4 regions of the Pseudoalteromonas spongiae UST010723-006 genome follow, and region 1 is predicted to be linked to each of the others. Evidence: predicted binding sites of a transcription regulator. Region 1 holds the regulator's gene; each other region holds the start of a gene.
The links. The regulator sigma-54, encoded in region 1, starts transcription at its own class of promoters, with help from an activator protein. The targets are predictions, from matches to a motif close to GTTGGCACGNNNNTNGNNT.
Positions count from the first base shown of each region.

Region 1 (8,000 bases):
TACGTCGAGCGTGACATCAGGGCGAATCGTGATGGTATCGGTACTCATTAGAGCACCCGCGGTTTCTTCCTCGTAAGATAAAACAAATGTCGCGCGCTCTTGATCTGTTTTATCCATTGAGCCCAATACTTCTTGGTATACGGTATCGGGTAAGCTACGTAACACTTCTGCAAGGTCATCATCATCCATTTCTTCCGTTGCAGCGGCAATTAGCGCAGGATCCATTTGCGCGATAATGCCGTTACGCACATCTTCAGAAAGTTCTTCTAAGGTTTCACCTTGCAGATCAGGGTCAACCAATTGCCATAAAACAGTACGGCTTTTATGCGGTGAAGACTCCAACAATAAAGCAATATCACACGGTGGCATATGCGCTAACATGCGTCGAACATGCACAAACATGCCGCTACTTAGGGCTTTTGTAACCTCATGTAGTTGTGTTTGTGAGTAGTCTTGTTCTAGTGCTTCTGGCATGTTCACCCTATTATTTATTGAAGGTTGGAGTGAATGATTGCAACTCTTTGATTTATTAGAGTTAACTTACGTCTAACTTATTGTAGCATTATTGCAGAAAAATGTTTTAACTAAGTTAGCTGTTTATTCGTCTTCGTTAAACTTAGCTTGAATTAAATCGCCTATGGCAAGTAACGCTTGATCTTGGTCAGGACCCTCACAACGCACTAATACCTCTTTACCTTGCGAGCTTTCTAACAGCATTAAACCCAATACACTATCAGCTTCAGCCGTTTTACCGCCTTGGGATAAACTAATTTTCGCATCAAATGCCATTGCGAGCTTTGCTAGTTGGGTTGCAGCGCGAGCATGTAGCCCTAACTTGTTTTCGATTAAAAATCGTTTTTCAACTGACATAATAGTCGCTTATGCTTATTTGTTTACTTGCTCACGATGGTGGGCTTTTACGTTTTTATGGTGTTTGGCGAAGCTATCAGCCAGTGTTTGCGCTAAATAAACTGAACGATGCTGGCCGCCAGTACAGCCAATTGCAACGGTTAAATAGCTACGGTTATTACGCTCTAAATGCGGTAACCAAGTTTCAATAAAGGTTTGCACTTGCCATGCAAATTTATGAACTACAGGCTGGCTAGAAAGGAAGTCGATCACTGGTTGGTCTAACCCTGTTAATGGCTTAAGAGCAGGCTCCCAATGCGGGTTTGGTAAAAATCGGGCGTCAAAAACATAGTCAGCATGTTTTGGAATACCGTGTTTATAACCGAATGACTCAAACGTGATAATTAACTGATTTGATTTTTTACCGAGTACTTTCTCTCGTATGCTATCGGCAAGTTGGTGAACACTTAAGCCTGTTGTATCAATAAAGATATCCGCTTGTGAGGCGATAGGATCGAGCAGCTTTTTCTCAGCTTCAATGGCTTCTTCAAGGGAGATATTATTCAGTGATAACGGATGCAAGCGGCGCGTCTCTGAAAAGCGCTTAATTAGCGTGCTGTCATCGCTATCAAGGTAAAATAAGGTTGGTGTTGCAAAACCAGGTAAATAGTCGAGTACTTCTTCTATTTCCTCTGGCTCTTTAGTCATATTACGAGCATCAACACTCACTGCAATTTTGTCGTATTTATCTGAAACTGAGCGGATCAACGAAGGCAATAAATTAACAGGAATATTGTCAACAACATAATACCCGAGATCTTCCAATACTCTGAGTGCGACTGTTTTTCCTGAACCAGAACGACCACTGACTAAAATAAGTTGCACTTACATCTCCCTTAGTTAACTCGCCTCACTACTAATGATTTGATATAGCTGATGATTATTTTCAGCGTGACGTAGTTGACGGCAAAACTGCTTATCTTTTAGTTTATCAGCGATGGTGGCTAAAGTCTGCAAATGTTGCTGGCACTTTTGTTCTGGTATGAGCAGTACGATAAAAATATCAACGTCTTTATCGTCGATGGCATCAAACGGAATAGGTGACTGATTTACAATTAAAAAGCCAATGGTATTTTGTAGGCCATCAATGCGGCCATGAGGAATGGCGAGGCCTTTACCAATACCCGTGCTACCTAGTTTTTCGCGTTGCAGCAAGGCTTCAAGAAACTCTTGAGAAGTAATATCAGGGGCTTGCTGATGGGCAAGGTCGCTAATAAATTCAAACAGTCTTTTTTTGCTATTAAAAAGGACCGCGGTTTTAGCGCAGTCCTCAGCAATAATATCGGTTAATTTCATTTTAGTGGCGAGAAAGTTTCTCTTTGTGCTTAATTACTTGGCGGTCTAGTTTGTCGACCAGGCCATCGATTGCTGCATACATATCTTGATGCTCGGTAGAGGCAAACAATTCGCCACCGTTAACATGCATAGTAGCTTCTGCTTTTTGTGATAGTTTTTCAATATCTAGAATAACGTGCACGTTATTTATATGATCAAAATGCCTCTCTAGTTTTGCAAATTTGTTAGTGACATAGTCTCTTAAAGAATCAGTAATTTCTACGTGACGACCTGTTAAGTTTAATTGCATAAGCATTTTCCTTCTATTTGGTCTAGATCAGGCTCTTGCGCTGATTAGACGGTGGTATGGATAGCGACTCACGGTATTTTGCGATAGTGCGTCGCGCCACTTTAATTCCTTGTTCTGCTAGTAAGTCGGTAATCTTGCTATCACTTAATGGTTTAGCTGGATTTTCCGCCGCAACTAGCTTTTTGATCAGTGCTCGAATCGCGGTAGATGAACACTCACCCCCATTTTCCGTGCTAACGTGGCTTGAAAAAAAGTATTTAAGCTCATAAATGCCACGTGGTGTATGCATGTATTTTTGCGTTGTTACACGCGAGATAGTCGACTCATGCATCTCGACCATTTCGGCAACGTCGTTTAAAACCATAGGTTTCATTGCTTCGTCACCATATTCAAAGAATGCCTGTTGTTGTTCAACAATGCAATTGGCTACTTTTAATAAAGTATCATTGCGACTTTCTAAGCTTTTAATAAACCATTTTGCTTCTTGTAAATGGTTGCGAATAAACTGGCTGTCAGTGCTTGATTTCATCGAGCGAGTAAGCGCAGCATATTGTTCATTCACGCGGATCTTTGGCATGCTATCGTTGTTTAAATCAACGCGCCAGCGTCCTTTAATTTTCTTTACTGAAACATCGGGAACCACATATTCAGGTTCTTCTTTTATGATGCTTTCAGCTGGTTTTGGATTAAGGCTATGTATTAATGTTAAGACTTCTTTTAACTCAGGCTCCTTGAGTTTAGCCTTCTTCATTATTGTACGATAATCACGTAATCCTAAAAGTTCCATATGGTTTGAGATTACGCTCTTTGTTTCGTTTAGCCAAGGGGTATTTTTGTCGTACTGATTGAGCTGGATCAATAAACATTCTTGTAACGAACGAGCAGCAATACCAACAGGGTCAAAGAGTTGAACGCGTTTAAGTACAGCTTCAACTTCGTCTAGTTCAATTTGTTCTTGGTCGTCAGATTGCTGTACCGCTTCTAAAATTTCTTCGCTACTTTGTGTTAAATAACCTGAATCGTCTACCGCCTCAACAATGGTGGTTGCGATCATCTCGTCGGTGTCGCTGAACGGCGTTAAGCGTAATTGCCACATTAAGTAATCTTGCAATGATTCGCTGGTTGAGCCTTGATACACAGTATCGTTGTCAGGAGCTGGGGCGTTACTGACAGAAACAGGTGCGGCGCTGATATAATCATCCCACGACACATCCATAGCTAAATCGTCAGAAATATTCTCGTTGCTAAGTGCGTCGCTTGATTCTATTTCACTTTGGCTTGGCGCTGCTTCAACATCATCGCCATTTATTGATTCGTCTTTGTTTGACTCAGTGTTTTCGTTGTTTTGTTTATCGTCACTGTAGTCAATGTCTTCTTCAAGTAAAGGATTGGCATCAAGCGCTTCTTGAATTTCTTGCTGCAAATCTAACGTACTCAGCTGCAACAAGCGAATAGCCTGTTGCAATTGTGGAGTCATTGTTAGTTGCTGCCCAAGGCGAAGCTGTAAAGATTGCTTCATGTAGTTATTCTAATCCTTCTTTCGATTTCAAGCCGCTAGTTAACAATTCAATTCCAAATTTAAGGCCTATAACTATTACTATAGTCTGAATTGTTCACCTAGGTATACATCGCGTACTTTTTGGTTGTTTAAAACGTCTTCAGCTGTGCCAGATGCGATTAATTCGCCGTGAGAAACAATGTAGGCTTTTTCACATACATCTAAGGTTTCACGCACGTTGTGGTCTGTTATTAACACGCCAATGCCGCGATTTTTCAAATGCTCAATTATTTTCTTTATATCTATCACTGAAATAGGATCAACACCAGCAAAAGGTTCATCTAACAGGATAAATTTGGGGTTTGCGGCTAATGCGCGCGCAATTTCCACACGACGACGTTCACCGCCCGACAATGCCATACCCTGTGAATCTCGGATATGGCCAATGTTAAATTCTTCTAATAAATCATCGAGCGCTTCTTCACGTTGCACACGATTAAGTTCTTTGCGTGTCTCTAGAATCGCCATGATGTTTTGATACACAGTAAGCTTTCTAAAAATCGACGATTCTTGCGGTAAATAACCAATACCTAAACGGGCGCGACTATGCATTGGTTGCAATGTAATGTCATTATCGTCAATACGAATAACGCCATTGTCGCTCGGTACTAAACCAACAATCATGTAAAACGTCGTTGTTTTACCGGCACCGTTAGGACCAAGCAAACCAACGATACTACCAGCTTTCACTTCTAAGCCAACATTTTTTACCACTTGGCGTGATTTGTAACTTTTAGCCAGCTTTTCGGCAATTAATGTGCTCATTGTCCGCCTTGTTCATTTTGCGTATTGATGATGGTTTTTACTTGGTTAGTTGAGTTTTCAGCTTTTTTAGACGTCACTGTTTCAGCAGCGCGATCATAGATGATGGTATCTGCTGACATCATGTCGCCATTTTGTTGAAATTTAGCGCCACCAGACATTGTAAATAATGATTTAGCCACGTCATAAGTGACTTTTTTAGCACTTGCGACAATGATTGATCCATCTTCTTGTTCAGCACTAAATTTTACCGGATCACCACTGGCAATAAGTAATTGCTGGTTATCTCCTAACTCTGCTCGTTTATGTGCTTCAAGGTAATCGGCGGTGATGGTCATATTGCCATGCTTAATTTGTACATTATGGCGAAAAATACCGACATTTTCTTTTAAGCGAGCAGCTTGCTCATCGGCGTCAATCTCAAGTGGATGCTTAAGTTTGATCTGCTCAGCGATAGCGTGTCCACTTGTGATACACAAAGTGACAGCTAGTCCAGCGATTGACAGTAATTTCGTCATGTTATTGGTCATAATAAGTGGTCTTTGTATGGTTTATTAACTTAATAACTTGCTCTTCTAAATTAGCATTGAGGCCTTGTCCTTTAATTTCAAGTCCCGGACCTGTCATTTTTACTTCGGATTGAGAAGTCATTAGTTTGCTATTAATTAAATATTCTACGCTTGCCGCTTCAATTGTATTGAGCATGATATTGGGCGTTAGACTTTTGGCAATAACGTTTTGTTCCAAAATGAGCTTTTCGTTATTGTAGAGCGTGGCTTCATCGGCTGTGAGCTGCCACACACCTTGTTCTGAAAAAATAGTAAATTGTGGTTTTTCAAAGTGGGTAAACCCCAAATCTTGATACATCGACATTTTTCGCGCCATCACTTTATGGCTGACAGTACCAGATTCATTAAAGTTGGTTTGTTTTAAGTCGGTTGCAATGTAATCAGGAATACTGGCAACGTTTTCAACAATCGGTTTTGGTTCTTTGGGAGTAAAGAAGTAAGGCAACCAAAGCCAAACCATGGCAATGGTGAAAAGTATAGTAAGTGCAATACGCGCCGACATTAGCTGCTACTGCCTGCGTGGCTGAGTGTTTTGTCTTGGCTCAGCATAATTAAATCGGTCAGTTCTCTTACAGCGCCAAAACCGCCTAGCATGGTAGTTTTATAATCAGCGATGCGTTTTACCAGAGGGTGAGCATCATTGGTTGCTACGGCAAAGCCAACTAATTCCATTACGGGTAAATCAGGGCTATCGTCGCCAATATAAGCAATGTTTTCGTTATCAAGTGATAGCGTGTGCTTTAAGTTATTAAAAGCGACTATTTTATCTTCTTGCCCTTGATAGATATGCTGAACAGTAAGGCTTTTCATGCGGTTTTCCACAATCTTTGAGTTGCGCCCAGTAATTACCGCAACCTGTATGCCACTATTGATAAGCGACTTAATACCAAAACCATCTTTAGTGTGAAATGCTTTAAGTTCTTCGCCATCATTACCAAGGTAAATGCGACCATCAGAAAATACGCCATCGATATCGCAAATTAACAGTTTAATTTTGCTTGCTTTTGCAAATACGTCAGCACTAGTTTGTGCATATAATTCGTTAAAAAGCTGTTGTGATGCAGTTAAACTCATAAAACACCTGCCTTAAGTAAATCCTGCATATTAAGTGCGCCAATTGGCTGTTGTTGCTGGTCAACTACAAGCAAACCGTTTATTTTCTTTTGTTCCATTATGTTTAAGGCTTCAGCAGCAAGCATCGATTCATTTGCTGTTGTGCACTGTTTAGTCATCACTTCTGAAATAGCTGTAGCGTGAATATCAATGCGTTGTTCTAAAATCCGGCGCAGGTCACCATCGGTAAAAATACCTGAAAGTAATCCGTTATTGTCGACAACTGCTGTCATACCAAGCCCTTTGGTTGTCATTTCTAACAGAGCGTTTTTAACCGTTGTGTTTTCAGCGACCACAGGTAATGCTTCGCCTTGATGCATAATGTCTTTAAGCATTAACAATAGGCGCTTACCTAAACTGCCGCCAGGGTGTGATAAAGCAAAATCATCGGCGGTAAAGCCTTTTTCTTCAAGTAATGCGACAGCAATCGCATCGCCCATCGCCAGTGTTGCAGTAGTACTTGCTGTAGGTGCTAGCCCTAAAGGGCAGGCTTCTTCTGAAATTGCGATACAAATATGCACATTAGATTGTTGTGCAAGAGTTGAGTGTTGCTTGCCACTCATGCCCACGATTTTTGCACCAATGCGCTTGATTACGGGGATCAGGTTAATCACTTCTGCGGTTTCACCTGAATTAGAGATCATCAATAGCACATCATCTTGTGTGATCATGCCTAAGTCGCCGTGACTTGCTTCGCCTGGATGAACAAAAAAAGCGGGTGTGCCAGTACTTGCTAACGTGGCAGCTATTTTATTACCGATATGACCCGATTTTCCCATACCAATGACAATTACACGGCCTTTGCAGTCATACATTAACTGACACGCATTGCTAAAGTCATCGTTGATATATTGAGCGAGTTGCTCAATGGCTTTTTTTTCGATTTCTAAAACGCGTTTACCGCGAGCAATAAAGTTCATGACTTAGCCTTAAGCGCTTACCGTTGAGAAAATAAGGTATTGATATCCAAAAAAGGCAGCTAACAACAAACCGCCTTCAACACGATTAATACGGCGTGAACCGCGAATACTCAAACTCATTGCAATAAGGGCTGCTGTTGCACCTAACATAATTAAGATATCGCGGCTCGATACTGCAGGATCAACGCTTGATGGATTAATAATGCCCGCAAGCGACAATACCGCTAACAGGTTAAAGATATTTGAGCCAATAATGTTGCCTAGCGCTAAGTCGTCTTCATTTTTAAGTACGCCAGCAACACACGCCGCAAGTTCAGGTAAGCTGGTACCAATTGCAATAATAGTTAAGCCAATCACCAAATCGCTAATACCAAATAGTTTGGCAATGTCGGTTGCTGATTCAATAATAAAATGTGAACTGATAGGTAAAATCGCCATGCCGATAACTAACCACATAAGCGCAATCGGTGTGCGCACATTGTCAGGCACTTCGTCACAGGCTTCGTCAACGAAGGGATCGTGTTCGGCATTGGCTGCTTTGCTTTGTTTTACCGAGATAATGGTCACTGCAGCAATAAAAATGA
Region 1 covers NZ_CP011039.1:2,862,014-2,870,013, reverse strand. The annotation lists gene mgtE (magnesium transporter) at 1-474, opposite strand, end outside; gene PSPO_RS13215 (HPr family phosphocarrier protein) at 598-870, opposite strand; gene rapZ (RNase adapter RapZ) at 886-1,734, opposite strand; gene ptsN (PTS IIA-like nitrogen regulatory protein PtsN) at 1,750-2,205, opposite strand; gene hpf (ribosome hibernation promoting factor) at 2,207-2,494, opposite strand; gene PSPO_RS13195 (RNA polymerase factor sigma-54) at 2,517-4,013, opposite strand; gene lptB (LPS export ABC transporter ATP-binding protein) at 4,092-4,817, opposite strand; gene lptA (lipopolysaccharide transport periplasmic protein LptA) at 4,814-5,332, opposite strand; gene lptC (LPS export ABC transporter periplasmic protein LptC) at 5,334-5,885, opposite strand; gene kdsC (3-deoxy-manno-octulosonate-8-phosphatase KdsC) at 5,885-6,457, opposite strand; gene PSPO_RS13170 (KpsF/GutQ family sugar-phosphate isomerase) at 6,454-7,416, opposite strand; gene PSPO_RS13165 (calcium/sodium antiporter) at 7,426-8,000, opposite strand, start outside.

Region 2 (8,000 bases), 220 kb from region 1:
CAGCAAATGGCGTTAACCTTCGATTTATTAGCGACTGAGAAAAGTGTATTGGCAAAGCAGTCAGCATTGTATCAATTATTAATTAATTTAATTGCTCGCCATAATAAAAGTGCTTTTAATTTAAAAGGGCTATCACGCAAACCACAACTAAACACTGCGCTTGATTATTTGCGCGATTATTATTTCGATAATATAAGTTTGACCGAACTTGCCGCGATTGCTCATATGAGTCCGTTTCACTTTATTCGACAGTTTAAGGCTGAAACAGGTATGACACCGCATGTTTATCAAACGCAATTTCGTATAAATCGTGCCAAGCAAATGCTACGCTCGGGGCTTGCGATTAATGAAGTGGCATTATCTGTTGGTTTTTATGACCAAAGTCACTTTCATCGATATTTTAAGAAGAATATGGGGTTAACCCCTAAACAGTACAGCAAGGCAGTACTTTACCAAGCCTCATAAATTACTGGTCAATCAACGAGAATTAAATGAAAACAGCAATTGCTAAAGGGTTTTGGGATATGCTCCCACTCAATCTAGCGGTGATCCCATGGGGTATTTTATGCGGCTCACTGGCAGTGCAATCGGGTTTTAGTCCGCTTGAGGCACAGCTAATGTCACTATTGGTTTTTGCCGGTTCTGCGCAACTGGTTGCAATAGAATTAATTGCTGGTAACGCCTCACTTATCACCATTTTAGTCACTACTTTTATTATAAGCGCTCGCCACTTTTTGTATGGCTTAAGTGTGCGCCATCGTTTAATTGATAAGCCGCTTAAATGGCGTTTAGGCTTGGGTTTTTTACTAACGGATGAGCTTTTTGCTTTTTCACATCACCATAGGGCATATCAAGGTAAAGTAAGGTTAGTTTACGCCTTAGTTGCGGGCAGCAGCTTTTATATCGCTTGGAATATTTGGACGCTCATAGGTGTTGTAGCAGGGGCATTACTGCCGGACCTTACTCAACTTGGGTTAGACTTTGCGATCGCCTCAATTTTTATCGCTTTGGTGATCCCAAGCATCAACAATTGGCCAGTTTTAATAGCGTGTTTAACCTCGGCTGTCAGTATTGTTATTTTTAAACTGTGGCAATTTGAACTTGGACTTATTTTCGCGGCGCTGCTGGGCATGAGTGTGGGTTATGTGCTTGAAAGCAGACGAGGTGCAAAATGCTAGAGATTATTTTTTTGATGGCATGCGTCACGTTCACAACGCGTTTTTTATTTTTATCTAAGCGTTTACCCTTTAGCATTGGGCCTAAAATGCAGCGTTTTTTAAGTTTTAGCGCGCCCTGTGTACTTACCGCGATTTGGGTACCGATTGTATTTGTGCAAAAGGGGGAGTTGGCTATTTCGCTCGATAATCCGTATTTAATAGCAGCAGGTGTTGCCGTTTTACTGGCATATCGCTTTAAGAATTTATATGTCACTACCGTGGTGAGTTTAGTGGTGTTCTTTTTACTGAAACTCTAACTGCTTTACAGCAGTTAGAGTTTATAGGTGGGCGCTTAAACCGACGCCTTTAATACTGCGCGGCTTATATCAAGTGTTACTTGTTGGCTTTCACCCAGCTCAGTCATACCGTGACGTTCAAGTTGTTCAACGACGGCATCAGCTACTTTTTCATCTAACTGGTAATCGCTTAAACGTGTTGGCATGTTTACCGAGTGGAAAAACGCCTCGGTTTTTTCAATCGCTTGGTCAATGGCTAAGTTTTTATCTTGCTCTGTAATACCCCAAATACGTTCAGCATACTGCAATAATTTCGCTTCTTTTTGTTGGCGCATAGCGTTCATCATACGTGGCAGCACAATGGCGAGAGTTTGCGCGTGATCTAAGCCGTATAATGCAGTTACCTCATGACCAAGCATATGTGTAGACCAGTCTTGTGGTACACCTGCACCAATTAGCCCGTTTAGTGCCATAGTTGCCGACCACATTAGGTTTTCACGAACCATCATATTATCTGGTTCTGCGAACACACGTGGGCCATCTTCAATTAGCGTATGCAATAAGCCTTCAGCAAAGCGATCTTGCACTTTGGCGCCATGGTCAAATGTTAAGTATTGCTCCATAACGTGCACAAATGCGTCAACGACACCGTTCGCTAATTGTCTTTCTGGTAGTGTTTTTGTTACTTGTGCATCAAGTACAGCGAACTTTGGTTGTACTTTTTCACTTGCAAACGGCAGCTTGTCGTTGGTGTCGAGCTTAGACACAACTGAGTAGCTATTTGATTCCGAGCCTGTCGCAGGTAAGGTAAGTACAACACCAATTGGCAGGGCGTCTGTTACTTCTGCTGCTTTTGCTAAAATATCCCATGGTTCACCATCGAACTTGGCCGCAGCAGCAATAAACTTCGTACCATCAATAACGGAGCCACCGCCTACCGCAAGTAAATAATCGATGTTGTGCTCTTTGATTTGCGCAACGGCACGCATTGCGGTTTCATAACTCGGATTTGGCTCAATACCCGAAAACTCAAAAACTTGGTGTCCACTTAGGGCATCGGTTACCTGCTGGTAAATACCATTTTGTTTAATACTGCCACCGCCATAAATAACCAGTACTTTTGCTGACTGTGGGATCTCGTGTTGAACACTTGCGATTTGGCCTTGGCCAAAAATAATTTTAGTTGGATTTACAAAACTAAATTCCATTGTATTGCCTCAATTAGGTACGGTAATTAAAGCCAGTCTAACGTTTTTCTGAGTTGGGATAATCCCCACTGTTGACAAATCACTTTTGCATGTATGCAATAATAAGTGTGTTCTAATTTCTATTTTTGCATAGGTGCTTAGTATGAACTGGCAAGGGATCAACGAATTTTTGGCTGTAGTAGACAGTGGTAGCTTTACTCAAGCTGCTAAAGTGCTTGATGTGTCAACATCACATATTAGCCGTAGCGTCTCGCAATTAGAGTCGAGATTGGGTGTTGCGCTGTTAAAACGAACAACGCGTTCGCTTAATTTAACTGAAGCTGGGCAGCAATATGCGGCCTCATTACACTCGATTCAATCAGCAATGGAAGAGGCTAACCTAGCGCTGCAAGGTGAACAACAAGAGCCGAAGGGCAAGATTAAAATCTCGTGTGCTGGCGATTTTGCCTCAAAGCAAATTGCGCCTAAGCTTGCGCAGTTTTGTCAGCGTTATTCACAAGTGTCGATTACCATGGATTTTAATAACCGCAATGTAGATTTGATTGCCGAAGGCGTTGATTTAGCAATTCGATTTGGCCGAATGGCTGACTCTAATTTAATTGCGCGGCCACTTTCAACACGTGTTATGACTTTAGTTGCATCGCCTGAGTACTTAGCAAGGTTTCCTGCACCAAGCCACCCAGAGCAATTGATAGAGCATAATTGTTTAATCGCGGTGACTAACCGTTGGCGCTTTAATATGGGCGACAATATTAAAGAGTTTAAGGTGGCTGGACGTTGGCGCAGCAATAATGGAGAAGCGCTGCTGCAAGCGTGTTTATCGGGCTTAGGCATTGCTCATCTAGCGTATGATATTGTTGGGGACTATATTGAAAGTGGCAAATTAGTAAGCTTATTAGACTCATATCAAGTTGCAGATAACGCTTCTTGGCTGGTTTACCCCAACCGTGATCTAATGCCCTTAAGAGTACGTTTATTAATAGATTTTTTAATTGAAGAGTTTAAATCGAGATGACCGCGATTTATTTCAATTTTTGAACTATTATTGTGCGATTATGTCGTGCGCGATATATTTGGCTGCAATAGAGGAGAAAGCTAATGACACCATTTTATCAATTTAGTATTAACAGTTTGCAAGGTCAGAATATCGACTTTGCAGATTTTGCAGGCAAAGTCGTATTAGTGGTAAATACAGCGAGTAAGTGTGGATTAACACCACAATATGAAGGTCTTCAAGCGTTACACAAAAAGTATAGCGACCAAGGTTTAGTTATTATTGGTTGCCCGTGTAACCAGTTTGGCCAACAAGAACCAGGCTCGCCGGAACAAATTCAGGGTGAATGTTTAATTAACTATGGCGTTGATTTCACTATGACAGAGAAAATCGATGTAAATGGTGAAAATAGCCACCCACTTTATAAGTATTTACGCACTGAATTGTCGGGTATTTTAGGCAATAAAATTAAGTGGAACTTTACTAAGTTTTTAATTGGCCGAGATGGAAAACCAGTTAAGCGTTTTGCGCCAACAACAAAACCTGACGCACTTGCTAGCTATATCGAAAAAGCGCTGGCGCAATAGTATGGCAAGTAAGCCCGAGCAACTGTTAGAAAATCAACTTTGCTTTCCAATTTATGCGGCGTCACGTCTAGTGACGCGGCTTTACCAGCCTGAGTTAGACAAATACAAACTAACTTATCCGCAGTACGTTATTTTACTGATTTTATGGCAGCAAGATGGCGTTACTGTGGGGGAGATTGGGCAGCAGGCAATTTTAAACAATAATACATTAACGCCTATTTTAAAGCGTATGGCCGACAACAATTTAATTGAGCGCAGGCGTGATGATTGGGATGAGCGAAAAGTACGTATTTATTTAACTGATTACGGTAACTCGCTACAGCAATCGCTTTCGTGCCTACCTTCACAACTGGTAGATAAAGTAGGGTTAGATCTTGATAAAGCGTCCCAACTAAAAGCATTGCTCGGTGATTTAATGTTGCAGTTAAACGAACACAGTTAACCTAAATTTAGGTGAATTCGTTCAGATTAACTAAAGCGTTTTGTTCTTTGTTGTTGCTTATTGATTTAGTCCGCTGGCCTACAAGACAACGCCGCGATCAAAAAGCTTTGAATTTGAACAGAATTTAGACCACAAAGGTCAACACGTTCTACTTCTATGGATTAATGTGTATTGGCTGATTTTTATTATTTTTGTGTGACTAAGTTTGGAATTAGGGGTGTGAAATACCCGCCACATAAAACATCAACAGTGGCTAATTATTGTTTTTAAACAATGGCGCGAAATGCTGTTATAGCTCATCCCAGTAATTGTGGGTGTCATCCATGCCAATCGATTTTCGTAATCGCTTTCTTTCTAAAATATCTTCTAAACGTTTTTTAACTTCGCGTTTATGTTCGTTTTCTTGGTTGTTTTCTAAATCGCTATTTAGCGGCTCTTGATTGTTTATGTTTTGGTAATTGTCTTTCATGATCACCCTCAACATTAAATGTGTAAGCACTCATAAACAGTAATAACCATTATTGTATTTTGCGCAAGTAAATATATTTCAAATAACTTAGTCAAATACACAATTCATATGGTTAAATTTACTATTTTTTAGTTTTTACATGTTTTTTAGAAGCTCTTAAAGTTACGAGAAAATAGTTATCTATATGTATTTTAAGTGTTTTTTAAATTTGGCACTGACCTTGATATAGCTATATCAACGAGAGAAAAAATTAAAACGCAAAAGATACGGGAATCACTATGAAACAATTACTTTTAACAACAGCAGTGGCAGCGTGTATTGGCTTATCAACAAGTGCAGTAGCACATCAAGATGGTCACGATAGCAATATGAGCTTTTCGTCGGATAGCTGCAATTTAGAATTTAACAACACCCTATCAATTACACCTGATACGGTTAATATCAAAGCCGCTTCAGGTGAAGTAGTTATTGACCAAGATGGTAACTTGCAGATTAATGGCGAAGCTCAGTCACTCTCTGCAGCGGATCAAACATTACTTGCCCGTTACTCTAGCGATGTGCGCGGTCAGGTTCCACAAGTGGCTGAGATAGCGATGGAAGGTGTCGCGTTAGCAGGTGTTGCGCTAAGCGAAGTGGGCAATGCATTTGGCTTAAAAAATATGGCTACAATGGAACAAATGATGTCAGAGATTGGCGATGAAATTCACGCTGCATTTTATGACGGTGGCACATTCATTATGGATCAAGGCCGTTTCGATAACATTGGCGACACATTCGATAGTAAGTTCGACCAGCAGATGGAACAAGCAATGGAAGAAATGATTATGGAATCCATTGGCAGCTTACTGATTACGCTAGGTAGCGAAATGTTAAGTTCTGGCGGCGATATGAGTGAGTTTGAGCAACGCATGGAACGTATGGGCGAGCAAATTGAAGAAAAAGTTGAGCTACAAGCGAAGAATATTGAGCAAAGAGCAGACCAAATGTGTTTTGACTTTAAAGACCTAGCAATGCAAGAGGATGAGTTACAAGCGCGTATTCCGGCACTTGCAAATTACGATGTATTTAAAGTGGAAACTAAAAAGTCATCTATCTAATGTAAGTAAACATTAGTTACAGCGTCAGTCATCATTTTAGGGAGCATTAGCTCCCTTTTTAATTGAGTTGTTCAGCTTTTAAATGAACTTCCCCATAGTGTTCCGGGATCTTTTCAGCAATGAAAAAGTTGAGTAAATCTTGGTCTAGCTCGCCTTTACTTGCGAGTTGTTGCATTATGCCAAGGGCTTGTGACAGGGTCTTAGCTGTTTTATAAGGCCGATCCGAGGCGGTGAGTGCTTCAAAAATATCAGCAATTGCTAGAATGCGCGCTTCAAAACTAATTTGCTCACCAAACAGCCCTTTGGGGTAACCTTTACCATTAAGTTTTTCATGATGTGCGCCTGCGATCTCTGGCACTCTGCTTAAATGTTTTGGAAATGGTAGCTTCTCAAGAATTTCAATTGTTTGAATGATGTGATGGTTGATCGCATAGCGCTCTTCAGAATTAATAGTACCGGCACTCACACTTAGATTATAGAGTTCACCAAGGTTATTTCTTAACTCGGGTTGTTGTAAATTATACTTAGTGCTATCGCAGCGTAAGTTTTGATTATAAAGCAAGTGACTTGGCTTATCGGTCAAAATACTAAGCTCAGAAACCTCCGGGTAATCAGTGTATTGCGTTAACTCTTCTTGTGATAACCCTAGACGCTCATTAAAGTATGGTTGCCAATTCAGTTGTGCGATTTCATGGAGTTTGTTTTTGTCACTGTCTGATACAAACTCAGCGCTATTGCAATAAGCTACATGCGCAAAGTCACTTTCTAACTGCTTTATTTGTTTCATTAATTTAGCATTGACTGCGCTTTTATCCGCACCGGCTAGGATTTCTTTTAGCGCGTCAATTTCTAAATCACGTTTTACTACTTCAAAACGCGTTCTAATTTCATGAATGCGGTTGTAAATGGTTTCTAATCGGGTGGCTTTGTCCACTATGTATTCTGGCGTTGTGACTTTGCCACAGTCATGTAACCAAGCCGCGATGGAAAGTTGGCGCCTCGCACTTTCATCAAAATGAAAATTAGGAAACTGCGTGGATTGACTCGCTGCTTCAGCAATTTGTGTGGCAAGCTCAGGCACTCGTTGACAGTGTTTACCCGTATAGTGAGATTTAGTATCAATCGCACCCGCAATGACTTGAATAAAGGAATCGAGCAACTTCTCTTGTCTATTGACCAGCTTTCGCCCTTCAATTGCGACACCAAAAAACGCGGCAACTTGCTCAGCAAGCTTAAGACTAATGTGCTCTTGCGGCATACTTACAGGATAAAAATATATTTGTAAGCCAATAACCTGTTGTTCGCGATTTTTTAGCGGCACAAGCACTTGGTAGCACTCTGAATCGGCTTGTGAAAACAGGGTTTGTAACGTTTCAGGTAATTGATTTATCTTTGTTGTATCACAAGTAGTGTATAACGCGTGCCAGTCGATATTGGGCAGATTATCGAGCGTGAATTTTTGCTTATGATACTGTAAGAATTCCGCTACTAATGTTTGGTTTTTCGTAAGAAGAATCAAACACCCTTCGGCATGCATCATTTGCATCGATTTTATGGCTATTTTATCGATTAAATGTTGTAAGTTTTGTTCTTTTGAAAGGGTTTCAAGCAGGCTGAAAAACTCCACTAAGTTACTGTGAAGAAGTTCTAAACTATGAGCTAGTTCTTCAATTTCAGTTACCAGGGCATAGCGAGTTGATTTTTTAGGTGCTTCGAAATTGGCTAACAGTGACGCATATTCGTTTACTTG
Region 2 covers NZ_CP011039.1:3,079,156-3,087,155, reverse strand. The annotation lists gene PSPO_RS14180 (AraC family transcriptional regulator) at 1-465, shown strand, start outside; gene PSPO_RS14175 (AzlC family ABC transporter permease) at 492-1,178, shown strand; gene PSPO_RS14170 (AzlD domain-containing protein) at 1,172-1,474, shown strand; gene PSPO_RS14165 (iron-containing alcohol dehydrogenase) at 1,510-2,661, opposite strand; gene PSPO_RS14160 (LysR family transcriptional regulator) at 2,804-3,676, shown strand; gene PSPO_RS14155 (glutathione peroxidase) at 3,760-4,242, shown strand; gene PSPO_RS14150 (MarR family winged helix-turn-helix transcriptional regulator) at 4,244-4,684, shown strand; gene PSPO_RS14145 (PA3496 family putative envelope integrity protein) at 4,974-5,153, opposite strand; gene PSPO_RS14140 (YggN family protein) at 5,432-6,250, shown strand; gene PSPO_RS14135 (HD domain-containing phosphohydrolase) at 6,309-8,000, opposite strand, start outside.
Region 2: PSPO_RS14140 (YggN family protein) is a predicted target of sigma-54. The motif match lies at 5,361-5,379, and genes of this name have one in related genera.

Region 3 (8,000 bases), 740 kb from region 1:
CTTGGTGATCATGGACATCAATCTGCCAGGGAAAAACGGCTTAATCTTAGCACGCGAAATTCGTCAGCAACGTAATATTGGTCTTATCTTTTTAACTGGTCGTGACAACGACGTAGATCGTATTCTTGGTCTAGAAATTGGTGCAGACGATTACATAACTAAACCATTCAATCCACGCGAGTTGACAATTCGTGCACGTAACCTTTTAACGCGCACTAACTCAAATGGCGACGAAATCGAAAGCAATAGTTCTGGCCTTCTTACCTTTAATGGCTGGGAACTAGATGAAAATAGCCGTTGTTTAACTTCACCAACAGGTGATGTTAAGCGCTTACCTAAAGGTGAATATCGCGCATTACGTTTAATGCTTGACGCTCCTGGTCGTATCTTTAGCCGTGAGCAGCTAATTAAGCACATGACAGGTCGTGAATTACGCGCTAATGACAGAACAGTAGATGTAACGATTCGTCGTATTCGTAAGCATTTCGAAAGCGAAGCAAACACACCAGAGCTTATCAGCACAATTCACGGTGAAGGCTACCGCTTTATTGGTAAGATTGATTAATTAGTTAATCAGCTAAATCCAATACTTGATGAAGGGCTTTAAGCCCTTTTTCTATATCTGAAACTAACTCAATCAACCACTGTGCTAATTGGCTATCCTCAGCAGTTTCAGCATTATCTTCCATTCGCTTTGCGAGCTGTTGCACTACTTTTAAAGCCACTGAGCCTGCCGCACCTTTTAGTTTATGGGCAACTGACTTGTATTCACTGTACTGCTTATGCTCAAGGGCTTGTTCCAGCTCTTTTAAGTAATTTGGCCATAGCTTTTCAAACAACTGCACACCACGTAAGAAAGACTGAGCGCCCATAGACTCAACAAAATCTTCTAATGTTTCAATATCCAGTAATTCACTATCCTGTGTTGCAATCAGCGTAGACTTTTTATCGTGACTCTTATCTTCTACTTCAACCTCTTTGGTTGAATGAGGGAATAACTCTGCAAGTACTCCATCAAGCTTTCGCGTATTAATCGGCTTAGCCAATGACCCTTGCATAGTAACACCTGCTAAATCTTCCTCAGCGCGGCGCACGTTTGCAGTTAATGCAACTAATGGTAAATGGTCAAACTCTTCACGTGAACGTACAATTCGCGCCACTTGGTCGCCATTAATGTCGGGCAACTGCATATCGAGCAGCACTAAATCTAAATCATCTTCGGTTTCAATAAACGAAAGCGCATCTTCACCTGTTTCCGCCCAAATCACATCGTGACCACGCTGCTCTAGCAAGTTAATTGCGATATCTGCGTTAAGCGGCACATCTTCTACTAATAATATATTTAGTGGACGCCCATCATAAACTTGTTGCACTGGCTGCTCGGTTAATACCAATGGAATTTCAATATTAAAGGTACTGCCCTTTCCCACATTACTAGCAACGTGAATATCGCCTTCCATAGCCAAAATAAGTGCACGTGACACGGCTAAGCCAATTCCAGAGCCAAGTGCATTGCCCCCTGATAAATCAGGTACTTTATAGTATAAATCGAAGATTCGGCTTAATTCGTCCTTGGCGATACCAATACCTGTGTCGCTCACACTAATTTCGAGATAAGACGTCTGACCGCGATAGACGCGTTTACAATCGAGAGTGACGGTTCCTTGCTGCGTAAACTTCACCGCATTATTAATAAGATTCCACAATACCTGGCGTAAACGGGTCGGGTCAATTTCCACATGTACATCAAACACGCCGTCTTGGTGTACTTTAAATTCAAGATCTTTCTGTTGCGCGATTAAGCCGCCAAAATTAAAGATGTCATTGAGAAAATCAGCAAGATTGACGCTCTCACATGCAATGTCTAATTGCTCTCGGTCCACCTTATCGAGGTCGATTATGTCGTTGAATATATTGCCAAGGGTTTCCGCACTCGAAAACACTGTGTTACACCAGCTGCGCTGATCATCGTTTAACTCGGTATCAAGTAACATACGAGTTAAACCGACAATACCGTTAAGCGGTGTACGTAACTCGTGGCTCAGGGTTGCAATAAATTTACCCTTGTCTTTATATGCAGTTTCGAGATCTTGCTCTGCGCGCTTACGCGATGTGATATCTCGACCAAAACCCAGTAGGCCAATGTATTCATTATTTGGATTAAAGAACGGTACTTTACGCATTTCAAACCAGCGTAGTTCTTTATTAACTTGGCAACTTACATCTAGCGTGACAGAAACATGGTTTTGCTGAACTTCGTTATCGGTATTAAGTACCGATGGTGTTAACCCTTTGCCAAAAATATCATCCGCGCGACGTCCAATAAGTTGTTCTGACGACAACCCCATCACCTCTTCAAACATTCTATTGCAACCAGCAAAGCGGCCTGAATTATCGCGGTAATAAAATAAGTCGGGAGATGAATCCACAATTGAGCGTAACAGTACTTCTTGCTCATCAAGCTCTTGTTGTGTACGTTTACGTTCAGCAATTTCCCGGCGCAACTCTTCAATCGCTCGGCGCTTTGCTTGGAATGCCAATTTTCTGTCGTCAATTTCATTATTTAAACGACGAATGTTTTCTTTTAGGCTTTGGTTAAGTAATTTTTCTTGTTTGGTAGCACTTTCAATATAGTGATTGGAGGCGCTCAATTGATGGTTAATATCAAAAATAGAAATGATAAATAATGGCGCTAGAATTGCGGCAAATACCAACATGCCCACAACTTCTAACCAAGGCACTTCGCCTAACGAGATATAGTAATAAGTGCAGGCTACCGCTAACGCAATCAGTTGAATTAAAACAAAAATGACCGCCCCAGCTTTACCTGTGCCAAGGCGGTCAATTAATCGGTTAAGGGCGATTACCCAAAAGCTTGAAAGTGAGCTATTCATAATATGTAACTATAGTTCAAGTTATAGCTCACCACGTAAAGTTATAGGTTTGGTGAAACCGTCAGCTTATTTGCAACTTGCGAAAGCGAACATACTCTAAACTCGCCGCCACGTACTTTAGCTACGCCTAAGCGTGCCAATGCTGAACTGCTTTGTGCAATTGATAAACTAACGTCTTGTTCATTAATTCGGTCGTTGCCAAGTGCCTGCTTAGCACCTGTTTGACACATCATTTCGTTCAACTTAAAGAAGTTGTTACGTGATAGCGCTTGTGCTGAAGTTACTTGTGGCTGAGACCCATTTAACTGAGTTGCATACTTCCAACTCGGGAACTCCACTGAAACCCCACCGCTGCGCATTGCAATATGATCACCATGTGTGAAGTAGTGACTTGTAAACTCGCGTACACCACCTTCATTATTTTCTCTGTTTACTTCAAACAACCACATACCGCCAGAGCCAATCACTTCTAGCTCAAGGTTATTGTCTTGATTGGTAACAACGACAGCTGTTTTATCATCTAAACCAAATATACGCTGATTATCACTGAATAGCGCCGCATGTAGGCCGCGTAATTGTTTACCACGTTTCGATACTTGAGTATCAACAATACCAAACGGTAGTAATGGTAGAATTGGTGATTCAACAACTGTAAAGTCACGTTCGCTTTCAAGTGCAATACAATCAGCACCTAAGCTACAAGCGTCATGGCCAGATGCGAAAGACATAGGCACAATCGTATTAATTTCATTAACAGCGCCCGCCAAAATGCTAAGTGGTTTTCTAGCATTAGTGATCGCATTTACACTGCCGCCTTCAACCGCAACTAACACTTCATTTTTATTAAACATATCAATGATTTTTGTAAGCGATTCACTTGGAGCACCGGTTGGCGTGTAAAACGCGTGGTAACTTAATAATGGGCTACCATCAGCAATATAAATCGCATCCATTCGCTTGATGGTGTCAATTAATGGCGACGACTTTTTACATTCACTAACTTGCTGACGATATAAATCTGGGTAAAGTACTTCACGGCGAAAGCTCGCTAAACGCTTTATTTGGAATTCTTCTAGACTATCGCAAGACGACTTTTCATATTCTTTTGCCGTAATAGCCGTTTGCATTGCTGCATCAATTGGCAACCAAGTTGCTTCAAAACCAATTTGCTCAAACAATCCTAGGTAATAGTCAACGCGTGCATATGGGTCGCGATCTGTGCCTGTTACTACAGCAATACGCGGTTTGCGCTTAGGACCTGAAATTTCAACACTTAAATCAAATAACTTTTGGTAAGCAAGTGTTGCCTCTAAATTTGTGCTTTGCGCCCAGTTAACTTCGGTTTTTTTGCGTTTTGAGCGACTTTCAGCTTGCTTTTGCTCTAACAAATCGAACAGATTACGCTTTTCAAATTCGTATAGACTTTGCCAAATATCACGACCTGAAACCGTTTCTGTGCCAACTTCAATTGACACACCACGCAGCGCTCTTACAAACTGGCGCTCCGTTAATGTTTTGCTTTCAAATTTAGGTTTTACCGCTTTTAGAATATCAGCAACTTGTTTCTTTAATTCTTCTTGTTCAGTCCACGCATACTCAGAAACCCGTAACAGTGCTTCATCGGTAATATCAAAAATGGCTTTTTGTTTTACATCATCGGAAAACGATTCTTTTCCCTCTTTAGTACAGAAACGTTGATTTTCACTGGAACAAACCTTAAGGTCGTCTGAGAGCATAAGTAATGTGTTAGCCGAAACAGCCGCCACAGGAGTGAACGCAACAAAAGAAGTTGCGATTATTGAACTAACAAAAGTTTGTACGTTCTTACTAAACGTGTTTTTATTTGTCATTTTAAACAAGCAAAGTCGAGCGAAGCGCATAAGTAACACCATTTATTGTTATTTTATTGCGTCAATCTAGATACCGAACAGAGCGAGTCGGCAAACCCCAAATTCGAATGAGCACAACGGAATTTCGAATTTTACCCAGTATCTGCGCGAGTAACAAGTAGTTGCGCTGTTAAGCCAACAAAATTCCCATAAAACCCAATCGATGTAGTAATAAAGTTTTGGCACTTTTATTGCTTAATTCATTATGAAAAAGTTTGCGTCAAAGTTTTGATTTGGAGTATCTATGGAACTTGTTTCGTTATTAATTCTAGTGTTAGTGGTTATGGCGGCGTTTGTTGCGTCAAAATTTACCCACTCGGGAAATCCTTACCCGTTTACACAAAAAAAATCGTTATTTACTCAGGTAGAAACGGCGTTTTTAAATTTGCTGGAAAAAGCGATTGGCTCTGACTACAAAATTGTAAGTCGCGTTAGGTTGGTTGATATTTTAGATTTTCAACCGGGCACCGATGACAAATCACGTCGCAGTGCACTTGCTAAAGCGCAAAATAAACAGCTTGATTACGTATTATTGGATAAAGAAAGCTTGAAGATTGTTGCAGCAATCGACTTAGTCAATAATGCTAGTAAAAATGGTCACAAGGCGAAAAAAGACTGGTTTGTAAATGGCGCGTTAGAATCTGCCGGTGTACCGCTTATTCGCATAAAAGTAAAAACGGGTTACAAGCCACAAGAAGTAAGACAGGCCATATTATTTAAATTGGGTAAACAAGTAACCAATTCTAAACCACCTATTCGAAAAGCAACCAGTAAACCTACGGCAGTGTTGTCTCCGTCACAGGTTAAGTCGCAGTCAACGGCTCTGGCACAAGTTTAATTTTTTAGAGCGGGTTGTTCTTTACCCGCTAACAACCCGCACATTGCGGGTTTTATTTTGTCTGTGAATTTATTAGTAACCTAGCTATAATTCCGCCATATTTTATTTATTCCCTATTAATAGGCGTAACCATTATGAAAATCGGTATTATTGGCGCAATGGAGCCAGAAGTAGCTATTTTAAAAGCTGCGATTGAAAACACTAAAATTACGGAGCGCGGTAGCTTCACGTTTTACCAAGGTCAACTTGCTGAGCAAAACGTCATTTTAGTTCAATCTGGTATTGGTAAAGTGGCTTCGGCACTCGCTACTACGCTAATGATTGAGTTGTTCGCACCAGATTGCATTATCAACACTGGTTCTGCAGGTGGTTTTGAGCAAAGCCTGAACGTTGGCGATGTGGTTATTTCAAGTGAAGTGCGTCATCACGATGTTGATGTTACTGCTTTTGGTTATGAAATGGGTCAAGTACCACAAATGCCACCAGCGTTTATTGCGCATAAAACACTTGTAGAAAGTGCTGAAAAAGCGATTGCTGAAATGTCGAAAGGCATTAAAACAATGGTTGGCCAAATTTGTACCGGTGATTCATTTATGTGTGATCCTGTGCGCATTGACAAAACACGCGAACAATTTCCAAATATGTTAGCGGTTGAAATGGAAGGTGCAGCAATTGCACAAGTATGTCATCAGCTAAATACACCATTTGTAGTGATTCGCTCGCTGTCAGATATTGCTGGTAAAGAATCACCAGAATCATTCGAGTCTTATTTAGTGAAAGCATCAGAAAACTCATCAGAGATGGTGATTGCACTGTTAAAAAATCTAAAGCAGGTCTCTCTGTAAGTGGCATTTGAGCTGCCCTTTTTTTCAACCAGCGCATGGCAAACAATATTGCTTGCGCTGGTTAGCTCAGTGTTAGTTATCCCCTCGCAATATCACCCTACACCGTTTTTTCGCCTACTGATAAGCAAAATGGCTGGGCGTATTTATGATGCAAACGCATCGAATGTGTACGCATCCTTTTCTTCATTATTATTAAGCTGTTTAATTGTAGGCTGCATCGCAATCTTGGCGATTGGCATCACAAGCTTTGCGCAATATCCCGTTGCGTTTGAGTTGTTAATCTTATTATTACTGATTAACAATCCTTACACTAACGCTAAATTAAAACGCGCAGCATGGCTATTAACACAACAACAAAAGCCCGTGGTACGCGATATTTTAAGCCAGTTTTTACGTCGTGATAGTAACAACTTATCAGAGTCTGGATTAATAAAAGCAATCATTGAACACCAAAGTTTAAGCTATTTTCGCCACTTTTTTTTGCCGCTTGTTCTTTATTACTGCTTGGGTTTTAACGCGGCACTTATTTATTGCCTATTTTTACATTGTGCCAATGTTTTTTCTAAAACTGCGCCACCAGATAGCCAGTTCAGTAACGCAACCAACGCCGTTATTTATTACTTAGAATTTTTACCGCTTAGGCTTTTTTGCTTGCCTTTACTGCTTAAACCTAAAACCCGAGGTTTTCGTTACTTAGCGCTATTTGTAGATAATGGTTATCAGAAAAACTCGTGTTTTTTGCTTGCTTGTCTTAGTGGATATCTTGACGTACAACTTGGTGGCCCTGCTTTTTACTCTGGTAAGCGCTACAGCAAAACACGCATCGGACCTAAAACACTGCCACAGCAAAAAGCAATTAAACAAGCGAAAAACGCACTGATGTTTGCCAGTGCATTTTGGCTTTGCCTTATTCTTTTCTTGGAAATTATTTATGCCGCGACTAACCATCTCTAAGCTTATATTTGTTTTAACTTTATTGTTAAGCTTACCGCTTTCAGCGACGCCTAAACGCATTGCATCACTTGCCCCCCATTTAACTGAATGGACATACTCGCTAGGATTAGGTGAAAATATTGTCGCCGTAAGCAGTTACAGTGATTTTCCTGAAGATGCCAAAAAGCACCCAGAAATTGCCGATGCTAATGGTATTAACCTAGCCAAGTTAGTTGAGTTAAACCCTGAACTTGTGCTGGTTTGGCGCTCTAACGCTAAACTTGGCCAAATTGAGAAAATGAAAAAGCTGGGTTTAAATGTGTTTATTTCCAACCCACATACTTTAGAAGATATAGAAAACGAAGTGCTTGCGCTCGGCGAAACATTAAACGCCAAAAATAAAGCTATTGACTACACATCACAATTTAAACGTGAGATTAGCGAGTTAAAAACGCGCTATCAAAAAGAAAAGCCTGCCACTGCATTTTTTCAACTTTGGCATACACCGATTATGACAGCCAATAAACATACTTTAGTTAATCAAATTTTTGACATCTGCGGCCTTAGCAATGTATTTGCCGACAGCTCGGTTAATTACCCA
Region 3 covers NZ_CP011039.1:2,120,172-2,128,171, forward strand. The annotation lists gene arcA (two-component system response regulator ArcA) at 1-565, shown strand, start outside; gene PSPO_RS09865 (ATP-binding protein) at 570-2,894, opposite strand; gene PSPO_RS09870 (type 1 glutamine amidotransferase family protein) at 2,936-4,744, opposite strand; gene PSPO_RS09875 (DUF2726 domain-containing protein) at 5,028-5,621, shown strand; gene mtnN (5'-methylthioadenosine/S-adenosylhomocysteine nucleosidase) at 5,756-6,466, shown strand; gene PSPO_RS09885 (cobalamin biosynthesis protein) at 6,467-7,420, shown strand; gene PSPO_RS09890 (cobalamin-binding protein) at 7,398-8,000, shown strand, end outside.
Region 3: PSPO_RS09875 (DUF2726 domain-containing protein) is a predicted target of sigma-54. The motif match lies at 4,962-4,980, and genes of this name have one in related genera.

Region 4 (8,000 bases), 930 kb from region 1:
GCGATTTTTCGTGCTTAAGATGTAGAGGTAATGATGGCGCACAAAGGTGATTTTAAAGACCCGTTCAATGCAAAATACTTTATTGGTTTCCTAGTTGTATTTGCAGGCATTGGTTGTTTAAATGCAATTCTAGGTTGGGCGACGCTACTAAGCGCTTAATACCATACCTTCCACATATTTTGTGATTTTAGGCCGATTTATCGGCCTTTGTTGTTTCTGCAATACCCTGTTGTGCAATAGATAATCGAAAGGGCTCGATTAATTATGCGAAGCGGAGGTTTTTTGTTTCAAACTTTGTATAATGACCTGTAATTAAAATATTGGGGAAAACCATGACTTTGTCAGTTTCAGACCTAGAACTAGTAAAAAACAGCATTGCGACTGTGCCAGATTATCCAAAACCAGGCATTATGTTCCGCGATATTACTAGCTTATTAGCTGAGCCTAAAGCGTTCCAAACCGTGCAAAAAGCACTGGTAGAAAAATACAAAAACCAAGAATTTGATGTAATTATTGGTACTGAATCTCGCGGCTTCATTTTTGGGGCACCGCTTGCACTTGAATTAGGCATTCCATTTGTCCCTGTGCGTAAGCCAGGCAAATTGCCACGCGAAACGGTATCGCAGTCGTATCAACTTGAATACGGTGAAGACACCCTTGAAATTCATAAAGATGCGATTAAAGCGGGCGATAAAGTATTGCTAGTAGACGACTTATTAGCAACTGGCGGCACTATCGAAGCAACCGTTAAATTGGTTGAAAAACTCGGTGGTAACGCAACCGACGCAGCATTTGTTATTTCATTGCCAGAACTTGGCGGTGAAGCGCGCCTAGACGGCCTAGGTTTAAACATACTTAAATTAGTTGAGTTTGAAGGCGAGTAAATGAGCTATCAAGTTCTGGCAAGAAAGTGGCGTCCACAAAACTTTCATCAGTTAGTTGGGCAGCAACACGTTAAACAAGCATTAGTAAACGCGCTTGATCAAAACCGTTTGCACCATGCTTACTTATTTACCGGTACACGTGGTGTAGGTAAAACCACTATTGCCAGAATTTTTGCAAAAAGCTTAAACTGCGAATCAGGCATTACAAGTCAGCCTTGTGGCAGCTGTAATGCCTGTGTTGATATCGAGCAGGGCCGTTTTATCGACCTAATTGAAATCGATGCAGCGTCGCGTACCAAAGTAGAAGATACGCGCGAAATTCTCGATAACGTGCAATACGCGCCTACGCGTGGCCGTTATAAAGTGTACCTTATCGATGAAGTGCACATGCTCTCTAAACATAGCTTTAATGCGCTATTAAAAACACTAGAAGAGCCACCAGAGCACGTTAAATTTTTACTAGCTACGACCGATCCGCAAAAATTACCCGTCACTATTTTATCGCGTTGTTTGCAATTTAATTTGGCCGCATTGTCAGAAAATGAAATTGAAACACAACTAACGCATATTTTGCAGCAAGAGCAACTGGGTTTTGAACCAGAAGCGCTTAAGCAATTGGCACAAAGTGCCAAAGGCAGTATGCGCGATGCACTGAGTTTAACTGACCAAGCCATCGCTCAAACTAACGGTAATATTAGCCATCAAGCAACCAAACAAATGCTTGGTTTAATGGATATTACTTGGGCACAAAGTTTATTGATTGCGGCCATGGCCAGCGATGGTGATAGCTTATTAGAGTTAAGCGCGAAATTGGGCTTACAAAATGGCAACTATGGTGCGGTACTTGATGACTTAATTAAGCTATGTCATTTAATACTCGTGTCTAAGTTGGTGCCAAGTGCTGCACAACTGAGCGACCAATATGCTGATTTTATTAGTGAACTGGCAAATGAAGCAGATACCCGTGAAATACAGGTGTATTACCAGTTACTGTTAAACGGTAAAAAAGATTTAATGCTTGCGCCAACCGAGCAACTTGGCTTTGAAATGGTGATGTTAAAGTTACTGGCGTTTGAACCTGCACAAATGCAGGCGCAGCAAAACCAATCAGCGCAAACACAGCCACAAGCTCAACAAGCAACGCCAAGCGCGCGTGTTTCGCTAAAAGAACAATTAAAAAAACAAAAAGAAGCACTCGATAATAAACAGGTAACGCAGCCACAACCTGAGCCTGTACAACCTGTAGTTGAAAAACCAGCACCGCTTGCTCCTGCAACAGAAGCTCCTGCGCCGCAACAGCAAATAGCACCAGTGCAATCTCAGGAACAACATTCGCAAGAGCAACCATCTCAAGAACAATTAGAGCAGCAAGTAAATCAGCAAATGGATGACGTACTTGCACAAGCTGAGCAGTTGACGTCACAATCGCAAGCGCCTGAAATGTTTGAGTCACAGCAACAGCAACAGCAACAGCAACAGCAACAGCAACAGCAACAGCAACAGCAACAGTTCGATAGTGCACCAGAGCCACAGCAAATGCCTGAGCAGGTGGTAAATGAACAGCCACCAGTAGAAGAATCGTCTCAGCCAAGCTTTGAGCAAAATTTTAATAACGAAGCCGAAGCCATTGCTAAAATTTTAGCGCGACGCAATGTATCTGGTTCTGGTTCACTTATTCAACCAGATGGTAGCGAAACATCGATAAAAAAGACTGAGCCCCAGCAAAGGGGCGAAAATGGTGCAAAACCAAAACAAAGCCCACTTGAAAAATACCGCGGAGAAACTCAGCATGTGGCACCTGAGTTAATTGAACAATTAACGCCAGAGCCAAAGCAAGAGGAAGCACCTGCCCCAGAGCCGCAAGTTATCGAAGGCTTTGAAAGCCCAATTTCACAAGAGCGTTTCGCTCATCAGCAAGACGATTGGGCAAATAAAATTGAAACTATGGGACTCGGTGGTCGCGTACGTCAATTTGCTCTGCACAGTATTTATCAGCAAAATGGGGCTGAAGTGAGCTTACTGGTTGACAGTGAACAGCGACACCTCGACTCACCCATGCTGCGTGAACAGTTGCAACAAGCACTGTCAAATTTACTAAATACGCACGTTGAATTAATTATTAATTTTAACGATGTGGTAGAACAAACACCGTTTAAAATTCAGCAAAAGATTGATGCATTTCGTCATCAACAAGCGGTGCACACCATTAAAAACGACCCAATTATCACTCAGCTCATGACACACTTTGACGCAGAGCTAGATGAAGGTACAATAAAGGCATTATAATTCTGTTGGTAGCCTCGCTGCCATGCATTAAAAGAGAGAAAAATTATGTTTAAAGGCGGAATGGGTAACATGATGAAGCAAGCGCAGCAAATGCAAGAGCGCATGCAAAAAGCCCAAGAAGAAATTAAAAATATGGAAGTAGTTGGCGAAGCAGGCGCAGGCCTTGTTAAAGTAACTATGCTAGGTAGCCACAATGTTCGTCGCATCGACATTGATGAGTCATTAATGGAAGATGACAAAGAAATGATCGAAGATCTAGTTGCAGCAGCAATTAACGATGCAGTACGTCGCGTAGAAGAAGGCTCAGCTGAGAAAATGGCTACAGTAACTGGCGGTATGCAAATGCCTCCAGGCTTCAAAATGCCGTTCTAAGTTAGAAAGCATTTTATGTTTTAAAAATAGCGCCTTTTGGCGCTATTTTTATATGTATCAGAATTCAAAACTACTTTTGATACAGGGTAACTACCACAGCGCCACCTAACCCCACATTATGCTGTAACGCAAGCCTTGCGCCTTCAACTTGCCTTTTTCCTGCTTGGCCTCGTAAATGCCAGCTTAATTCAACACATTGCGCTATGCCAGTTGCACCAATGGGGTGGCCTTTTGACATCAATCCCCCAGATGGCCCAATCACAAACTTACCTCCGTAAGTATTGTCGCCGTCTGAAATCAGCTTTATTGCTTCGCCTTCTTCACATAATCCAAGCGCTTCATAATTAATTACTTCATTGGTGGTAAAGCAATCATGTAATTCAATTACATCAACATCTTGAGGTGAAACACCCGCTAGGTTAAAGGATTTATTGGCAGCGCGTTTAGTCATATCAGCGCCAACCGAAAGAATAGGATCTTGCCATGACTCTTCAGTGTCGGTTGCCATGGCTTGGCCAATAATTTTCACCCCATGTTTAATATTATGCTTTTTAGCGAAAGCATCACTACACAGAATAGCAGCTGCAGCCCCACAGGTAGGCGGGCACACCATAGTGCGCGTCATGTAATCATCAAAAATAATTTTGTCGTTAAGCACACTTTCTACGCTAAGTGGTGTTGAAAACAATGAATAAGGGTTATGTATGGCATGACTTCGTGATTTTACGGCCACTTTTGCATAAAGCTCGCTAGTGACATTATATTTTTCCATATAATGCTTACCCGCTGCACCAAATGCACGAAGAGCAATAGGTGCTTTTGCAATACCAAATTTATCATACACCGCATTAGCTCTATCAAACGGGTTTTCCCTGTCAGACCAATGTGAACCCAGCGCACCTGGTTGCATTTCCTCAAAGCCAAAAGCCACAACACACTCAACCTCACCAGACAATATAGCTTGCCTTGCAGCATAGAGCGCTGTTGAACCACTTGAGCAATTATTATTAACATTAATGATAGGAATACCGGTTTGGGCAACGTCATAAAACGCATGTTGCCCACAGGTGCTATCGCCATAAATATAAGCTGCATATCCTTGCTCGATTTGGCTTACATTAACGCCAGCGTCAGTAAGTGCCAATCTAATAGCGTTTGCAGCCATTACGCGATACGGCTCTTGTTGGCCAGGTTTACAAAACTGTGTCATACCGACGCCAGCTACGATTACATTCTTCATTTTCAGCCTGTTGTTTTTATTATCTGAATTTTATTTTTACATTAAATACCAAGTATTAAGTGATTTAAAAGATTAACCAAATACCTTACTTTTTAACACTTTGTTTGTGTTATGGAACACATAAACCGTAAAAATAACGCTAAAAAGCGCTTCTCCAGTAGTTCGGAATTTCAATTACGAAAGCCTTTATATTATTTAAGCCAAACTGCAGGTGATATGTTTTGGCACATTCCTTGACATATTATTAGATAGTTTATTAAAACGTTTTAAGGATGCATTAATATGGTGCAAGCACTCTCTACCAAGTTCCTGACTAAATTTTTAGAAAAACATGCGCTTTCTCAGGAAGTTAAAAAAACAATAAAAACTTGGTACGCGCCAATCGCAGAACAAATCGCACTGCACCAAAATAGAACAAAACAGCCATTGGTGATTGGTATAAATGGTTGCCAAGGTTCGGGCAAAAGCACGCTAACGGACTTTTTAAATCAATATTTACGCATGTACTTTGGTTTAAATGTGGTGTCGATTTCGCTGGATGATTATTACTTATCTGCGTCTGAGCGCGAAGAACTCGCCACACATATTCACCCTTTACTTGGTACACGCGGTGTACCGGGTACCCACAAAATTGATCAGCTTGATCACGACTTAGCAGCGCTTACGCGTAAAACTCTAAAACGCCCTTTGTTTATTCGCCGTTTTAATAAAGCCACAGACAATCCGTTTCCATCAGATAAATGGACCAAAGTAACATCAGCACCCGATGTGATTATTCTAGAGGGGTGGTGCGTAGGGCTTAACGCAGAGCCACAAGACGCTTTAAAAGCACCTATAAACCAGCTTGAAGCAATAGAGGACCCAAACGGCACATGGCGTGAATACGTAAATAACCAGCTGAAGGGTGCTTACCAAAATGTGTTCGAGCGGGTAGACCGCTGGATTATGCTAAAAGCACCTAGTTTTGATGTGGTCGCACAGTGGCGCAAAGAGCAAGAAGCCAAGCTGCGCTTGCAACAAGACAAACTACTAGCCAATAAAATAATGAGCGAACAAGAAATAGAGCGCTTTGTGCTGTTTTTTGAAAGGCTTACCCGAGTTGGTTTAGTTGATTTTAGCCAAACCACCGACATCACCTTACACCTAAATGAAACACGCAAAATTGTTAACGTAACAGGGCGTTTTAAACAGTTATGCTTTCCTGAAAAATTAGCGATATTTACTGACCTCGACGGCACGTTATTAGATCATTACAGCTACGAGTTTCAGCCTGCAAAAGTGAGTGTTTTTTTATGCTACGAACTGGGCTTTCCAATTATTCCGTGTACCAGTAAAACCTTTAAAGAAATTATCGCCATTCGCACCCAGTTAGGGCTAGGAACGCCGTTTATTGTGGAAAATGGCGCAGCCGTATTTTTACCCAAAAAGTGGTTGAAAGAATATTTAATTGATCCTGTTGGCTTAATTGAATTCGGCGAGTTTTACATAAAAGAGTTTGGCCAGCCGCGCAGCTTTTGGTTAAACCAACTAAAACAATACGCCAATGATTTTGCCCATCTATACAAAGGCTTTGCGCAAATGACTAATAGCGAATTAGCAGAGCTTACAGGCCTAAGTGAAAAAGACGCCGAAAAAGCCAAATTACGTCACTACTCAGAGCCGCTTCATTGGTTAGGTGATGCTTGCCAGAAAAAGGCATTTATAAAACGTATGCGTGAAAATGGCGCAACCATTATTGAAGGTGGGCGCTTTTTGCATGTGTGTGGCGACGAAAGTAAAGGCGTTGCATTGAATTGGTTGTTTAACCTAATCAAGCACGAATTGCCGGGAGATTGGCTTAGTGTGGCACTCGGCGATAGCGAAAACGACAGCGCCATGTTAGAGCAAGCCGATATTGCAGTACAAATCAAATCAATGACTCACCCGTTTATTACACTTGAGCGTTCAAAAGGCGTTATGCGCTCAACTATGCCTGGGCCAACTGGCTGGCACGAGGTGATGATGCAACTAATTAGCGAGCTTGATAACCATCATATTGAACGCATCAAATCGATACCTAACCACCCTCTAAAGGAGAAACACTATGGCTGATTTTTACCAAAATGGCATTGTAACCACTCTGCACAACTTAACAAATCGAGGCGTGGAAGAGTTAGAAAGCGAACTTGTTGAGTTTTCAAAAACCCGGCCAATGGGGCTAATTTTACCTTCACTTTACAGCGAACTTGAAGGCGAAGCGCTACCTAAAATTGTTGAGCATTTAAGTGAAGTGCCATATTTATCGCAGGTGATTATTGGCCTAGACAGAGCCACCGAAGATGAATTTTGTAAAGCCATTGAGTTTTTTAAATACTTAGGGCAACCGCATCAAATTTTATGGAATGATGGCCCACGATTAAAACAGCTCGACGCTGAATTACAAGCACTTGGTGTGGCACCAACCGAAATGGGTAAAGGCCGCAATGTGTGGTATTGCATGGGGTATGCGCTTGCCACCAAAGAGGCCGAATCTATCGCACTGCATGATTGCGATATTTTAACCTACGATCGCAGCTTACTTGCCCGCTTAATTTACCCTGTGGCGCACCCACAATTTAACTACGAGTTTTGCAAAGGGTATTACGCCCGATATTCCGATGGCAAACTCAATGGTCGCGTAGCGCGTTTGCTTGTTACGCCGCTTTTAAAGGCGCTTAAACGCGTGATGGGTCATAACGACTACCTAGATTATATGGATAGCTACCGTTATTCGCTCTCGGGTGAGTTTTCATTTAGGCAAGATGTGCTAAACGATATTCGCATTCCTAGCGACTGGGGGTTAGAGATTGGCGTACTGTCAGAAATGCAGCGCAACTATGCATCAAACCGTTTATGCCAAGTGGATATTGCCAACGTGTACGACCACAAGCATCAAGACTTATCACTGCATAATAGCGAAGGTGGCTTGTCTAAAATGTCGATAGACATAACCAAAGCATTTTTTCGAAAGCTTGCAACTCAAGGCTACACCCTAAACACAGAAACCATGCGCACCATAAAAGCTACTTATTACCGCATTGCGCTCGATTACATCGAAACCTATAAAAACGATGCGATTATTAATGGCCTGCAAGTGGATATTCATACCGAAGAAAAATCGGTAGAAATGTTTGCTAAAAACATTATGGCGGCAGGGCAATCATTTTTAGAAAAACCCATGGAAACGCCGTTTATTCCAT
Region 4 covers NZ_CP011039.1:1,931,792-1,939,791, reverse strand. The annotation lists gene PSPO_RS21950 (hypothetical protein) at 31-159, shown strand; gene apt (adenine phosphoribosyltransferase) at 333-884, shown strand; gene dnaX (DNA polymerase III subunit gamma/tau) at 885-3,170, shown strand; gene PSPO_RS09060 (YbaB/EbfC family nucleoid-associated protein) at 3,216-3,542, shown strand; gene PSPO_RS09055 (lipid-transfer protein) at 3,613-4,782, opposite strand; gene PSPO_RS09050 (HAD-IIB family hydrolase) at 5,065-6,873, shown strand; gene PSPO_RS09045 (glycosyltransferase family protein) at 6,866-8,000, shown strand, end outside.
Region 4: PSPO_RS09050 (HAD-IIB family hydrolase) is a predicted target of sigma-54. The motif match lies at 5,003-5,021, and genes of this name have one in related genera.